Regions from separate parts of the Aestuariirhabdus haliotis genome, predicted to be linked through region 1. Evidence: predicted binding sites of a transcription regulator. Region 1 holds the regulator's gene; the other holds the start of a gene.
What was found. The regulator sigma-54, encoded in region 1, starts transcription at its own class of promoters, with help from an activator protein. The targets are predictions, from matches to a motif close to TGGCACNNNNNTTGCTNT.

Region 1 (7,716 bases):
GCTACGCGCGTGCGAATCAGGTCACGCAGTTCGTGAAGCGACAGGGAGCTGGTATCCAGAGTCAGTTTGGCTTCGTCTTTGAGCGGAGCCAAGAGTTCACTTTCGGCCAGTATTGCTTCTTCTAATGAACATTGATCGTTGGAGAGTGGGTGCCGGCGGCGGGTTTCACTGAATCGCTTCAAGAGGGTCGCGGGTTCGGCATCCAGGTAGATGACCTCACAGTTAACACCGCTTTCGCTCAGTTGGCTGAGGATTTCCGGGAAACGTTTGAGGTCGGCATGCATATTACGAGCATCGATACTCACCGCCGCATTACGCAGTTCTGCTTCCCCTGAGATTTCTGCGGCCAGAGAGCCCAGAAGTCCAGCCGGCATATTATCGACGCAGTAAAAACCCTGGTCTTCCAGTACGTGTAACGCACTACTTTTTCCTGAGCCTGATCGTCCACTGATTATGACTAGTCGCATGCCACTTTTTCCACTGAGTACAGGCAGCGAGCCACCTGTCCATTGACTGAATTAGTGGAAGTATATCAGCTGGTAAGTGACAGGTCTGTGACCTGAGGGATTCAGTCAATCGGCGCGATAGCGATGGTGTAGAGTTCGCTGCCATCTTTTGCGTGGCGAAGATTGTTACGATAGCTGGCATTGTCCAGCCGTCCCGCCAGTTCTTGCAGGATAGCCAAATGTTCGTTGGTAGCTTCGTTGGGTACCACAAGGGCGAAAATAAGATCCACCGGATTGCCATCCATAGCATCAAAATCGATGCCATCGGAGAGTTTTAATAGGGCTCCCATGGGTGCGGTGCAGGATTCGAGTCGGCAGTGGGGTATGGCGATACCCTTGCCAAAACCGGTGCTGCCGAGTCGTTCACGCTCGATCAAGCCATTAAAAAGATTATCCGCCGAGATTTCCGGAGCGCCCTGGGCAATGGTTTCCGCCAGGGTTTCGAGTACGCGTTTTTTGCTGCCGCCTTCCGCAGCACAAAGGCTGCGGTCGGGGCTTAGGAGGGTTGTCAGGTTCATGGAGAATATTAACGAGAGAGGTTCTTTTCCTTGTGTTTCATCAGCTGACGATCCAGTTTGTCGGCCAGCATGTCGATGGCGGCATACATATCGTCATGGACAGCAGTGGCGTGGATGTCAGCACCGCGAACATGGAGGTTGGCCTCTGCTTTTTGCCCTTCTTTTTCTATGCTCAGGGTGACGTTGACGCTGGTGATGGTGTCGAAATGTCTTTCCAGACGGTCAACCTTGGTTGCTACATACTCACGCAAAGCTTCTGTTACATCGACATGATGTCCACTGATGTTGATTTGCATGCGTCTCTCTCCTAGATGGGTTTTTCGTGATACTGAACCGACACCATGTCGTGCTCAGCTGTGTGCCTCTGTTTCGATCATATCCGAGACTCGATATTTCTATGTTGCTATTAATCAATATAACCTATACCAGACGTTTTCTTTCGTTTGATGGAGGAATGGACAGGGATTCTCGATACTTGGCGATGGTGCGGCGGGCTACCTGAATTCCTTGCTCGGCAAGCAGACCGGCTATTTTACTATCGCTCAATGGTTTTTTTGGGTTCTCGGCGGCAACCAGTTTCTTGATAATCGCACGAATGGCGGTGGAGGAGCATTCCCCACCACTGGCCGTGCTGACATGGCTGGAGAAGAAATACTTCAGCTCAAAGATGCCCCTTGGGGTGTGCATGTATTTTTGCGTTGTGACCCGGGATATGGTCGATTCATGCATGCTGACGGCTTCCGCAATATCATGCAGAACCAACGGTTTCATGGCTTCTTCGCCATAATCCAGAAAGCCGCGTTGGTGTTCGACAATCTGGGTGGCGACTTTCATCAGGGTCTCATTGCGACTTTGCAGGCTTTTAAGGAACCAGCGGGCTTCCTGCAGGTGGTTTTTCAAGTAGGTGTTGTCGGCGCTGTTATCGGCTCGCTTGACGAGGGAGGCGTAGCCCGAGTTAATCCGTACACGGGGCATGGCATCCGAGTTGAGTTCAACAATCCAGCGCTCGTTGACCTTTCTGACCGTTACATCGGGAATGACATATTCGGGCTCGCTGCTTTCGATACTGGCTCCAGGCTTGGGGTTCAGGGTCTGGATCAGCTCGATTGCCGCTTTGAGTTCGGGTTCTTTGAGGCGTGCTTTGCGCATCAGTTGAGCATAGTCATGGTTGCCCAAAAGGTGGATATGTTTTTCAACCACCAGAGCGGCCGGTTTCAGGTGGGGAGTGTCGCTCGGAAGTTGGGCCAGCTGGATCAGCAGACATTCGCTCAGGGAGCGCGAAGCGACCCCTACAGGATCGAACTGCTGTATCCGGCGAAGTACGGCTTCGATCTCATCAAGCTCAATCTCCAGATCGGCATCGATGCTGTCGAGCAGCTCCTCGCAGCTGCAGCCAAGGTAACCATCCTCTTCAAGAGCGTCGATGATAGTGATCGCAATGGCACGATCGGTATCGCTCATTGGAGTCAGGTTAAGCTGCCATTCGAGATGGGATTGCAGTGAATCCACCGTGCTGGCACGCGCCGCTGGATTGTAGTCATCGTTGTCCGATGGGGCTGAAGAAGCAGGTAAGCTCGATTGATAGACATCGTCCCAGGCAGAATCTACTGGCAGATCATTGGGGATGTTGTCCTGCCAGTCGTCGGAAAGAACCTCGTTCTCGTTATTGGCGCTCTCGCTGCTCTGTTGTTCCTGCTGGCGTTGCTCACCTTCATTGAGAGCGGTTGATTCGGCTTTAATATCGAATTCCGTACCGTCACGGGCTTCATCTTGCTTTGAGCTGGGTTCTTCCAGGCCGTCTTCGGCCTCGAGCATAGGGTTAGATTCGAGGGCTTGCTGAATCTCCTGTTGAAGATCCAGGGTAGAGAGCTGCAGAAGTTTTATGGCTTGTTGCAGCTGAGGCGTCATCGTCAGCTGCTGGCCCATTTTCAGGACTAGGGATGGTTTCATAGATAATACAATGTCCGGTCCATATACTGCCTACTCCTCGCATGGGTTACCCCGGTAGCCTCTTGCACCGGCAAAAATCTTGCATGGCGTCTATTATAGAGCCGAAGTACTCCGAATGCCTATATTCGAAACTGGTGTCCGAGATAAACGTCTTTCACCTTTTGGTTACTCAGAATGGCTTGGGCATCGCCCTCTGCAATGATTTTGCCTTCGCTGACAATGTAGGCGAGCTCGCAGATATCGAGGGTTTCGCGCACGTTATGGTCGGTAATCAGAACCCCGATACCTTTGTCACGTAAATGACGGACGACATCCTTGATGTCATTGACAGAGATAGGATCTACCCCGGCAAAGGGTTCGTCGAGCAAAATAAAAGCGGGTTCAGTCGCCAGTGCCCGAGCAATTTCGACCCGGCGTCGTTCACCACCGGACAGACTGATGCCTTTGCTATCTCGAAGGTGAGAGATATGAAACTCGTTGAGCAACTCCTCCAGTTTGGCCAGGCGTTGCTTGCGATTGAGGTCCTTGCGGGTTTCTAAGATCGACAGAATATTTTCGGTGACAGTCAGCTTGCGGAAGATTGAGGCTTCCTGAGTCAGGTAACCTATGCCTTTGCGGGCCCGACCGTGCATGGGCAGACGCGTGATATCTTCGCCGTCCATCAGGATTTGGCCGTTGTCCGACTGAACCAGGCCAACAATCATATAAAAGCTGGTCGTCTTGCCGGCGCCATTGGGTCCCAGCAACCCTACAATCTGATTGCTGTTGATGCTGATCGAAATGTCTTCGACGACGTGCCGGCCACGATAACTCTTTGCCAGGTGAAGTGCTTTCAGGGTTGCCATAGATCGCTTACTGCTTGCTCTTGGGTTGAATGACCATCTCGACACGGTTCTTTCCGGTGCGACTGGTGGCACCCTGGGCGTTGACCGCCTGGGTTTTCATATTGTAATGAATGACATCGCCGGTAAAGGAGTTGCCCTCCTGAAACAGTTTGGCGTTCTTGATCAGCTTGACTTTGTCTTTGGCGATGGCGTAATCGATGGTATTGCCATAGGCCTTGATAATCTCTTTATCGACAGCCGGTTTTTCCTGGTAATGAGCTGGTGTGCCTTCCGCTACCATGCGAGTCACCGCACCCGCCTTGGTGTAGATGGTGACTTTATCGCCGGTAATATGAATCGAGCCCTGGTCCATGGTGACACTGCCTGTGTAGATGGCTCGTCCGGCTCCTTCGTCGATATCGGCCTTGTCCGCTTTAATGCGAATCGGTTGTTCCTGGTCTTCTGGCAGGGCTTGTGCGCCCGTGCTGGCCAGAAGGGTAGAGAATAAGAGAACAAGTAAGGGTTTAGTGGTGCTCATAGATGCCTCTGACGTTCGATTGTAATTGAACGCGGTCCTGGTTGAGGTGGGCCTTCATTCCCACAGCATGAGTGATCCCTTCGGGAGAGGTAATAACGACCGGTCGATTGGTTTCGGCCAGTTGTTGTTCAGAATATAGAGTGATGAAATCGGTATCAAGGCGGCCTGTTTCCAGGCCTTCTCTGGATAGCATGGTCATGCTGACATCGTCCCAGAGTTCCAGGTCTTCGTTGCCAGGTAACAGTTTTCCCGAGCGCGCACTGATGAGGCGTTCACCCATGTCGCGTATCAAAATAACACGGGGTTCACGAATCATGGTCGTATCGTTGTGGGGGAAGTGGTTTACTCGTTCAGCTTTGAGGCGATGATCGGGTTTACCCAGTTCGTTAAATCGGGTCACCTGGGCATTATCCAGGTAGAAGTCCACTTCCTGGCGCTCACGAGGGTCGATATTGGGCGGTGCGAGTGTCTGGCGAAGTGGTGTGTTCTCGTAAAGATACAAGCCGGCGTAGGCAAATAACACTCCACATAACAACGTAACCAGGACAGCTCTAATCATGAATCACTCACAGGTAACTATCGAGGGCACTTTGTAACTTACCCTGAGCGGCAAGCAGGGCGTCGCAAAATTCACGGGCTGCGCCCTGACCACCTGAGGATTGGGTCACGGCGATGGCGTGTTGCTTTACAAAGCTGTGGGCATTGGCCACGGCGGCGCCCAGGGCTACGTGACGGATGGCCGCGAGGTCGGGCAGATCGTCGCCCAGGTACGCCACCTGATGCAGCTCCAGCTGAAGGCTGGGCAGAAGTTCTTTCAGGGCGATCAGTTTGTCTTCGCGACCCTGAACCAGGTGTGAGATGCCCAGGTTTTTTGCGCGCCGGGCAACCAGTTGCGAGGTGCGGCCGGTGATAATAGCCGTTTCAATACCGGCGCGTTGCAGCATCTTGATTCCCTGCCCATCGAGGGTGGAGAACGCTTTGAGCTCCTCGCCGTTTTCGCTGAACAACAGTTGGCCGTTGGTGAGTACGCCATCGACATCAAAAACAGCCAGACGAACCTGTTTGGCTTTTTCTTCGTACTGACTGAACATCAAACGACTCCTGCCTTTAACAGATCGTGCATGTTAAGCGCCCCGACAGGTTTGTCGTTATCATCGATGACAATCAGGCCGTTGATTTTGCTTTCTTCCATGATATGGACCGCTTCAGCGGCCAGCATACCAAGGGTGATGGTTTTGCAGTGCCGGGTCATGACGTCATCGATGGAGGTCGTCGCCATGTTGAGTTCGTGATCCAGCGAGCGACGCAAGTCACCGTCGGTAAAGACGCCGCTCAGGGTTCCTGCAGCGGATACAATCGCGGTCATTCCCAAACCTTTTTGAGTCATCACCAGCAGGGCGTCTCGCAGCAATGTGTTTTCATTGACAATGGGGAGGCGTTCGCCGCTGTGCATGATGTCGTCCACTTTTAACAGCAGGCGGCGACCCAAAGAGCCGCCCGGGTGGGAAAAAGCAAAGTCTTCGGCGCTAAAACCTCGGTGTTCCAGCAGGGCGATGGCCAGGGCATCCCCCATCACCAGAGTTACGGTAGTGCTGGATGTTGGTGCCAGGTTGAGCGGGCAGGCCTCTTCTTTAACGCTGGTATCAAGGTTGACGTTGGCCGCTTGAGCTAAGGCAGAGTCGGGGTTACCTGTCATGCTAATCATGGGTACCCCAAGCCGTTTGAGTAGGGGGATCAGGGTGACCATCTCGCCAGTGTTACCGGAATTGGACAGGGTGATAACCACATCATCGGCGGTAATCATGCCCATGTCACCGTGGCTTGCTTCTCCTGGGTGAACGAAGAATGCGGGGCTGCCGGTGCTGGCCAGGGTGGCAGCTATTTTAGTGCCAATATGGCCGGATTTTCCCATTCCTACCACGACGATGCGCCCGCGGCAGTTGATCAATAGTTCGCAAGCTTGCTCAAAGTCGGCATCGATTCGCTGTTCTAGCTGGGCTATGGCTTCCTGTTCCATGCGTACGGTACGCAGGCCGGAGGCTTTGAAGCTATTGGGTTGGGTCATTAGGCTACCAGGCTATTCAAACAAAGGAAGATACTGTTACAAGGTCAAATACAAGGCGACATAATACGCGCTATAACCGGCAAATAGAATGCTACCGCTGAGTCGTCCTATGCCGCCATTTCGCAGCGCAAGCCAGGCCATCACCGCTAGCAGTAGGGTAAGCCCCAGCATGCTGGCGTAGTCGCGATATAATATTTCGCTAGTAAAAGCGGTAGGGGCAATCAGGCCGGGTACAGAGAGCACGGCCAGCAAATTAAAGATGTTGGACCCCACCACGTTACCCAGGGCAATGTCGTGGTGCTTCTTAAGGGCGCTTGCGACCGATGCGGCGAGTTCGGGTAGGCTAGTGCCAACGGCAACCACAGTGAGGCCGATAACCAGGTCACTCACACCGAAGAACAGGGCGACTTCAGTAGCTCCCCAGACCAGCATGCGTGAGCTTATCAGCAATATGGCTAATCCGAGCCCGAGGATGGCCAGGGCCCGTCTCAATGGAATGTCAGGGATCTCTTCCGCCTCATTCAATGCCAGTGCCTGGTCCCCGGCGGCGAGTGGCGGTTTTTGCCACCGAAACAGCAGGTAAAGTGTGATTACCAACCCTGACAGCAGGAATACACCGTCCATAAGGCCCAAATAGAGATCAATCAGGCACAATCCGGCTGCTAGCGTGATAACCAGGAGCAGAGGGATCTCCCTGACAATCAGTGAGTTCTTCACGGGCAAAGGGGCGATGAGTGCGGTGATGGCCAACACCAGGCCTATATTGGCTATGTTCGAACCGATAGCATTCCCTGCGGCAAGCCCGGCATGGCCATCTGATGCGGCCATTATCGATACCAGGATCTCCGGGGCGGATGTGCCCAAGGATACGACGGTCAGACCGATCAACAGGGGAGACATGCCTAACTGCCGAGCTGTCGCAGCAGCACCTTCGACAAATTTGTCGGCGCTCCAGATCAGGGCTGCGAATCCGGCGGCTATCGAAAGCGATGCCAAAAGCATAGAGGAATCCATCAGTTAAAAAAGGGGGCTAATTAAAGAGATTATCCATTTTGAATGCAAGCCTCTGACGATATGGCCTCATCAGTGAAAGAGCGGGCTGGAAGCGACGGTCATAAGTGATTAGAATGCGCTCAAAGTTTAGTAACAAGGAATCCCGTGTTGGAATTCATCTGTATAGTCGGAATTCTATCGGCTGCCAAGGAAGTGGCGATCTGAATGGACGATTTTGACAATCCTTATATTGAAATGTGCGGTCTCAGCTTTCGGCGTGGGGAACGTGTCATTTTTGATAAGGTCGATATTGCCATTCCTC
Region 2 (7,716 bases), on a different contig from region 1:
AGACGATCGTACCGGGTTTATGCTCCGCCAGGGTACGAGCAACCCGGCGCATCTGTTCTTCGCTGACGCCGCAGATATTCTCGACTTCCGCCGGTGGGAATTTCTTCACCTCTTCGCGCACTTCGTCCATGCCGTAAACGCGCTGTTCGATAAAGGATTTGTCTTCCCAGCCATTTTCAAAAATATGCCACAGCAAACCGAACACATAAGCGACATCAGAGCCGGGGCGAATGCGAACGAATTCAGTGGATTTCGCCGCGGTGCGGGTAAAGCGAGGATCCACCACAATCAGTTTCGCCTTGTTGCGCTCCTTGGCGTGCAAAATATGTTGCATGGCGACCGGGTGCGCCTCGGCGGGGTTGGACCCGATCAGGATCATCGCCTTGGAGTTGTGCATATCATTAAACGAGTTGGTCATCGCACCGTAGCCCCAGGTATTGGCAACCCCGGCAACGGTGGTGGAGTGACAGATACGCGCCTGGTGATCCACGTTGTTGGTACCCCAGAGGGCGGCAAATTTACGGAACAGGTAGGCTTGCTCGTTGCTGTATTTGGCCGATCCCAGCCAGTACACCGAATCGGGTCCGCTTTCTTCGCGGATCTTCAGCATCTTGTCGCCGATCTCGTTGATTGCGTCATCCCAGGAGACTTTTTGCCACTTGCCGCCAACCAGTTTCATCGGGTACTTCAGGCGGCGTTCACCATGACCGTGCTCTCGCACTGCGGCCCCTTTGGCGCAATGGCCGCCGCGGTTAAAGGGGTGGTCAAAGGCAGGTTCCTGCCCGGTCCAGACACCTTCCTGAACTTCGGCATAGATACCGCAGCCCACCGAACAGTGCGTACAGATGGTGCGTTTGGTATCGACGGGTTTGGTGCTTTTGCTCGCGGCCTGGGCTTTTTGCATCATGCCCGGGGTCAGCAGTTGACTGGCGGCCAGGCCTCCGGCCGCTACGCCGCTGGCGCTAAGAAACGAGCGGCGGCTGATACCGCTGGTCTTGGCCTGTTCGCTTTCGGGGCTTACTTTGGTCAATTTCATTGTTATGTTGCCTCGTGTTAATCCGGTATCAGAACCTGAAACGTCGCCTAGATGCGGGCGGTATCGTAATAGGCCTTGACGTGATCCGACTTGCGGTAACGCCCTGACTGTTTTTCTTCGAGCGGCTCTTCAGCGGCCTGGACAGAGCCTGCGGCACCGACCACGGCTGCAGCACTCGCGGTGACAGCAACTCCGGTCAGAAACTCACGTCTCTGCAATTGCTCCTTGCTCAGCGATTTCTTACTCATTGTTCTCTCCCCTGCGGGTTTTTGAATGGTGGCTAATCAAATCTATGGTTGATCAAAACGATCGATCTCTGCTTGCAGCAACGCTTCACCCAGTTGGCCAACCGCAATATAGAAGTTGGCATTGTTGGCGTTTTGCAGATCATCGAAAAAGCGTTGTATCCAGCCCTGCATATGGGTGCGGAAGAAACGCTGTTGTTGCTCGGTTGAACCGGCTTCGATCAGGTAGGTCATCACTTCACAGAGTGCGGCTACGTGATCTTCGGGTTCGTGGGTATCCTGTTGACGCTCAAAGCCCAGTTCCTGCAGATCCTGACGCAGTTTGACCAGGGGCTTTTCCATCATAAATCCGGTCTGGTACCAGGACCCGAAGGGCAACAGTTCGCCCCGGCCGATACCAATAAAGAGGCTTTGGTATTCCTGTCGTGCGGCTTCTACCCGAGTATGCACGGCGCTTTGTTGCAAGGTGCTGTAGGCGTGCTCGATGGGGCTATGGGCCGACTCAATCTCGATGCCCGCCAGCAGCTGCATCAGTTCGTCGGAGAGTGCGCCGCGTAACAACGTACCCAGAAGGGCATAGCCTTCGGCGCGAAGATGATCTTCATCGCTCAACACTGGCAGTGCGTTGGTGGCGGTTACAGCGTTGTCGGTTGTGATCAGGTCGGCGCTCATTGCAGTAACTCCGAATCCTGTTTCATTAAGGCTTTCACGCGGCAGTCACCACAGAGTTCGAGCAGATTGCTGTTCTGGAACATGCTGTGGCCAGACAGTTTCTCCTGCATCTTGCGAAGCAGGCTTTGGGTCGCAAAGGGCTTGCCGCAATCGCCACAGCACAGTGGCGCATCCTCATTGAGGGTTTGCTGGGATTTGCGCACCGAGGGATCCAGCTGGTACTCGCTGCGCAGATCCAGCACCTTTTCCGGGCAGGCGCTGACACAGAGCCCGCATTGCACGCAATTGTGTTGGGTAAAGAGCAGCTTGGGTGAATCGCCCCCCGATTGCAGGGCCTGGGTGGGGCAGACACCGGCGCAGGACATACATAGAGTGCACTGCTCCTGGTTGATATCTAGACCGCCCATGGGCATTCCTGCTGGCAGGCCAAAGGCCTGGGCTTGTTGTTCGCCAGCGGTAAACAGTTGGTCGATGGCCTGGAACAGGGCTTCCCGGCGTTTGTGGTCGGGCAGATAACTGGCATTGGAAACCGGTGTCAGGTCGCTGGTCAGCCACTGTGACAGAGTGTCGGCATTGGTGGACTCAAGCAGGCTTATGCGAGTCGTTTCGAGGCCAAGACCGTGCAGAATCGCATGAGCGAAACCCAACTGGGTCTGTAGAGCGCTGCGCGCAGTTTCGTCAAGGTCGTCCGGGGCAAAAATAACAACCCGGGGCGCTCCCCAGGCCAGCGCGCTGAACCAGGTTTCCAGACCGGCGCAGTTGATCTCTTCCAGCACGAGCTGAATCACTGGTTCAGCAATATTTGCTGCGATATCCGTATTGTCGTCGGTGCGAATAATGACTGCCGCCGATTGCTGTTGCAAAGGCTCGCGCAGGCGTTGTAGCAATTGATGAGGCGGTGTTTCGAGGTGCTCGATGGCCCCGGTCGGGCAAGCACTGGCACAGCCGCCGACGCCATGGCACAGGTGGTGATCGACTTCGATGCGCCCGCTGACCGAACTAATGGCATCGGCCGGGCAGACCTCAAGGCAACGGGTGCAGCCAATTAAGGTGCTGTTGCTGTGGGCGCAGATGTCGTTATTAAGGCGCAGGTAAACCGGTTTGCTGAACTCGCCAACCAGATCTGGCAACTCTTCCAGGGCGGTCGCCAGGCTGTTTTGATCCGGGCAATGGAAATAGCCTGCGGGTGAACGTTGGTTACCGATCAACGCACTGCTGCCCAGGTCGAGCACAAGGTCGAAGGCTTTGAGCTGACTGAGCTTGGCCAGCGAATTATCAATCAGGCCGCCAGGCAATGAGACCATTGCGTCAAAATGACCCATATAGCCGCCGAGGGACTGCAAGCTGTGGTGGTGTATCGGGGCGTTAATCTCCAGTCCGGCCGCCCGTTCCATATCGACATTGACGGTAGCGGGCATCGCTTCGGTGATTAGCACCGTGCATTTGAGTGCGCCTGCCAGTTCGGCAGCCGCCAGCCGTGCACGGTGCTCAGGCCCGGTTATCAGTAGCTCGCCGGAGCTCCGATAGGTAATGGTGCTGGTTTGGGGTTCATACTGGTTAACAGCTAACCCCGGTCGTTCCATGGTTACAACAGTCATAGATCCTCATCAGGCTGGTTGTAAGGCTCAAGCCTTTTTATTTCTTATGGTTTTCCAGCCCGCTTTATCTATAGCAAAACCGGAACCGGCTCTTTCGGGTGTAAAGTCTTTTAAAGTCCGAATTTGTCTTATTTTTTGTATGGTTTTAGGTCTGCCCTGGGTTGTTTTGTCCCTCAGGGTCGCTAATGTCCGAATGGGTGCGGGGAGAACGTTCTGCCGCGTTACCCTGTGCTGGGGTGTCGTTGGGTGGTTTTGCTTGCTGTGATTCCGTCGGGTCATTCCGGGCCTGGCTGGTCTCGGATGTCTCGGCGGGTGTCTGCTGTGCTTGCGCAGAGGATTGCGCTTCGGTTTCTGGGTCATCGGTCGATGAGGTTGACTTGCCACTGTCGGCTTGATCGGACGCGATTGTGCTGTCCTGGTCGGTGGCTGGCTTCGGATGGGTATTGCTCGGATCTCGGTCGATCCAGCGTTTCAGGTGTTCGCTGACGGTGTCGCCGAGGGGCTCGAAAACTGAAAAATCCTCGTCGTAGTCGTCCAGCTTGTCGGTGATGTTGAAGTGGGAAAGATGGAACAGTTGCTTCAGGGCCTTGGCGCGCAATTCGTCGCTGACCCCTTCTGACAGGAAGTCGGCGTAGCTGTCATCGTTGCCAAGGCTGCCCAGTTCGGGCATATCGGCGTCGGTTTTCGGTGCCTCGTCAGAGTCGTGATCTTGCGTGGCTGCCTGCGATTGTTCCAGGCTTTTGTTGCTGGTCTGTGTCAGGGATGCCTGATCCGCTATTGAGGGTTCGGGCGAAGTGGGTGCTTCCGACTGGCGTTTTAATCGACTCCAGCGGCTAGCAAAGCCTTCGTTATTGCCGTCATTGTCATCTGCCGTCATGACAAGTTTTCCTGGGAGTGAGGGGTGGTCTCTGGTTGAGCGTCTTTTGCCCCTTTGTGCTTTTCGCCTTTGCCCCGACGGCGTCGTTTGCCGGTGTCGCTGGTGTCTTCTCCGTGACGGCTCATAAATGCCTCGATCCAGCATTGGACGGCGGCAGGCATCGGGGCGGAGAAGACATCCTCTTCGCCTCCGTCCATATAGGCGGCGGCCAGGTCCTGGCTGGCGCTGATGCGCAAGGGGTGCATCAGTTCATCCTCTTGTTCATCATCGAGATCGCAGACAATAAACAGCTTGGGCTCTCGCGAACTCAGGTTCATTCGATACGCAGTTCGCTCATCCCGATGCAATAACAGTTGGAGTGTGGCGCAGGTGGTGGCCTGATCCGGATCGGATGCTTCGGCGGGTAATAGCAGGCACTCCCAGTTATCCGTCAGCCACTGGCCGACCCTGGCCTGGGTTCTTACCATCGCCACCTTGATGGTGTAACTATCGTCCGGGTTGCTGATTTGCGCTGGCAAGAGAGAGCTCCTGGTGATTTGGCAAGATTAGGTCGATCGGGTTGGTTCTTGCTGTGGTTGCTGTTGTGTTTACTGCTGTCTTTAATGCGGGTGTTGATGCAAAGGCTGTTCCTGAAAAAAGTCTGGTATTGGTCGGTTGCACTGGGACGATTTGGGGCAGTTGCTTAGGATTCATCGGGTGGCTGGGTCATAATGACCCACTTTATGTAGGTGTATTGGCCCGTTTGCCAGGGTACGCTTTTTGCTTTTCATCCTTGCAAAAGAGATGGCGCAGCGCTGGCGAGCATGGACTTTTGTTGCGCCTGCTTTATTAATCGTTGATCTGGAGAACGAGAACCATGAATGGGATTTCGCCCTATCGCCCCTTGATGAGCCAGTCCGGGCTTGAGGCAACCCATCGCATCGAGGCGCTGGATGAGCAGGGTACTCCCCGGGCCATTGATATCGCGGGTGAGCGAGCGCTAACGATCTATATCGACAAGGTTGAGTTGCTCACCCTGATGACTATGGGGCGTCGCCCGGAAGAGTTGGTTCTGGGCTATCTGTTGAACCAGGGCATCATCGATCGACTCGAGCAGGTACGTGCCATTCAGGTGGCGTGGGATGTCGAAGCCGCGGCGGTTGTTACCGATGGCAGTATTGAGGGTTGGCAGGAACGCCTGGGGCGCAAAACGGTGACGACGGGCTGTGGCCAGGGCACGGTGTTCGCCAGCATGATGAACCGGTTTGACGACATCGAGCTGGCCCGGTTGCGCTACACCCAGTCGGGGATCTACGAATTGCTCGATTCCCTGTCACGTCATAACGAAATCTATCGTCAGGCGGGGGCGGTGCATGGTTGTGCCCTCTGCCGGGGCAGTGAAGTGGTCGATTTTGTCGAGGATGTGGGGCGCCACAATGCGGTGGATACGCTGGCAGGGCGCATGCTGTTGGACGACCTGCAGGGGCAAGAGCTGATCTTTTACACCACCGGCCGGCTAACCTCCGAGATGGTGATCAAGGTCGCCCAGATGGGTATCCCACTGTTGTTGTCGCGGTCCGGTTTAACTCAGATGGGCCTGGAGATGGCCCAGCGAGTCGGTTTGACCATGATCGGCCGCGCCAAGGGCAAGCACTTCCTGGTCTTCAATGGTCAGGAAAATATCGAGTTTGACCAACCGCCGGCACCACGTCCGGTGCGGTCGGCAACTCCGTAACGAGGGACAGGGAGATGCAGCAGGCACAGGTTGTAGCCGGCAAGGCAAAAAATGAGCAGGGAGGCGCCGAATTCCTCAATATCAAACAGGTGGCCGATTTTCTCCAGTTGAATGAGAAAAAAGTCTATTCGATGGTCAGCGAGGGCGTCATACCCGCGACCAAAATTACCGGTAAGTGGTTATTCCCCAAGCGTCTGGTCGAAAGTTGGTTGCTTGAATCCTGCCATGGCGGGGTACTGACGGACCGCCTGCTGGTGGTGGGCAGTGGTGATCTGTTGATGCAGCAGGCCTTATCCCGTCAGCAGCGGGATATGCAGGATGCTGGCCTGGTCTCCTTGTCAGTTACCGGTACTCGTTTGGGGTTGTCCATGCTCGATCGAGGACGTGCTGATCTCTGTGTCATGCACTGGGGCCCAGCAGCCGAAAGTCGAGTGCGTCATCCGGCGTTGTTGCAGCGTTACCAGAATCATCGGCAGTGGACCATGGTGCGTTTGTTCGAGCGTGAAGTGGGAATTGCGACGCGCCCGGGAGTGCCGCCTGAGAATGCTCAAGGCTGTTTTGTTGAAGGCAGTCGCTGGGTGTTGCGTCAGTCCGGTTCCGGCGCCAGACGGTTGTTTGATGAACAGCTGGCGTTACATCATCGTTCGATCGATGAGCTGGTGTTGGGGGATGGCGCCCTTAGCGAATTTGAGGTGGCGGTGCAGTTGAACGAGCGAAGAGCCGATTACGGCATTGTGTCTCGGGCCATTGCCAGCCAGTTTGATTTACCGTTTTTCTCACTGGGCAGCGAGGCGCTGGATATGGTAATGCCCCAGGCGATCTATTTCCGCGTCTTGGTACAGCAGCTGGTGGGGCAGTTTCGCTCTCAGGCCTTGCAACAGCAGGCGGGCAATTACGGCGGTTACGATCTCTCGCAATGCGGCGAAATTTTGTGGACACCTTAGCAGCTTGATTGATAACTGAAAGAGACTCAGTTTTCCGCTGACAGTTTGGCCCAGGCTTGCAGTTTGCGCTCCAGGGTTTTACGGGAAACCCCCAGCTGCCGGGCCGCTTCCGACTTATTGCCTCCGGCTTGCTCCAGCACTTGTAAACTGTGATGTTTAATCACTTTCTCCAGATCCCATTCACTCGGATAGCCTTTTCCGGGCGCGTTGGCAGGCGTCAAATGGGTCTGGCGCAGGTAGTCGAGGGGCAATTTGCCCAGTAGCAGGCAGCGTTCTATAAAGTTGCTTAGTTCCCGGATATTGCCCGGCCAATCGTGTTGTTGCAGCTGGCTGAGATCGGCGTGGGACAGCGGTATTTCCGGTACGCTGAGTTCGGCGGAGAGTTTACTGACAAAATGATGCACCAGAGGAGGGATGTCCTCAGGACGGTCCCGTAAAGGCGGCATGGTCAGGGTCAGGATATTGATGCGGTAATACAGGTCTTCGCGGAAATTGCCGCTACGGGATTCCTGTTCCAGATTGCGGTTGGTGGCGGCGACAATGCGAACATCCACCGGCACCTGTTTTTCTCCGCCCACCGGGCGCACGCATCGCTCCTCTAACGCCCGCAACAGCTTGGCTTGCATGGCC

Region 2: a site for sigma-54 is predicted at 5,042-5,059, ahead of MIB40_RS11875 (DUF3305 domain-containing protein). Genes of this name have one in related genera too.

Annotation. Positions count from the first base shown of each region.
Region 1 covers NZ_JAKSDZ010000008.1:20,192-27,907, forward strand. The annotation lists gene rapZ (RNase adapter RapZ) at 1-467, opposite strand, end outside; gene ptsN (PTS IIA-like nitrogen regulatory protein PtsN) at 569-1,024, opposite strand; gene hpf (ribosome hibernation-promoting factor, HPF/YfiA family) at 1,033-1,320, opposite strand; gene MIB40_RS07810 (RNA polymerase factor sigma-54) at 1,445-2,974, opposite strand; gene lptB (LPS export ABC transporter ATP-binding protein) at 3,094-3,819, opposite strand; gene lptA (lipopolysaccharide transport periplasmic protein LptA) at 3,827-4,336, opposite strand; gene lptC (LPS export ABC transporter periplasmic protein LptC) at 4,323-4,895, opposite strand; gene MIB40_RS07830 (KdsC family phosphatase) at 4,903-5,427, opposite strand; gene MIB40_RS07835 (KpsF/GutQ family sugar-phosphate isomerase) at 5,427-6,401, opposite strand; gene MIB40_RS07840 (calcium/sodium antiporter) at 6,438-7,403, opposite strand; gene MIB40_RS07845 (ATP-binding cassette domain-containing protein) at 7,620-7,716, shown strand, end outside.
Region 2 covers NZ_JAKSDZ010000019.1:15,835-23,550, reverse strand. The annotation lists gene MIB40_RS11900 (formate dehydrogenase subunit alpha) at 1-1,036, opposite strand, end outside; gene MIB40_RS11895 (twin-arginine translocation pathway signal) at 1,084-1,284, opposite strand; gene MIB40_RS11890 (TorD/DmsD family molecular chaperone) at 1,327-1,953, opposite strand; gene MIB40_RS11885 (4Fe-4S dicluster domain-containing protein) at 1,950-3,551, opposite strand; gene MIB40_RS11880 (DUF3306 domain-containing protein) at 3,697-4,428, opposite strand; gene MIB40_RS11875 (DUF3305 domain-containing protein) at 4,425-4,946, opposite strand; gene fdhD (formate dehydrogenase accessory sulfurtransferase FdhD) at 5,285-6,142, shown strand; gene MIB40_RS11865 (helix-turn-helix transcriptional regulator) at 6,157-7,086, shown strand; gene MIB40_RS11860 (sigma-54-dependent transcriptional regulator) at 7,113-7,716, opposite strand, start outside.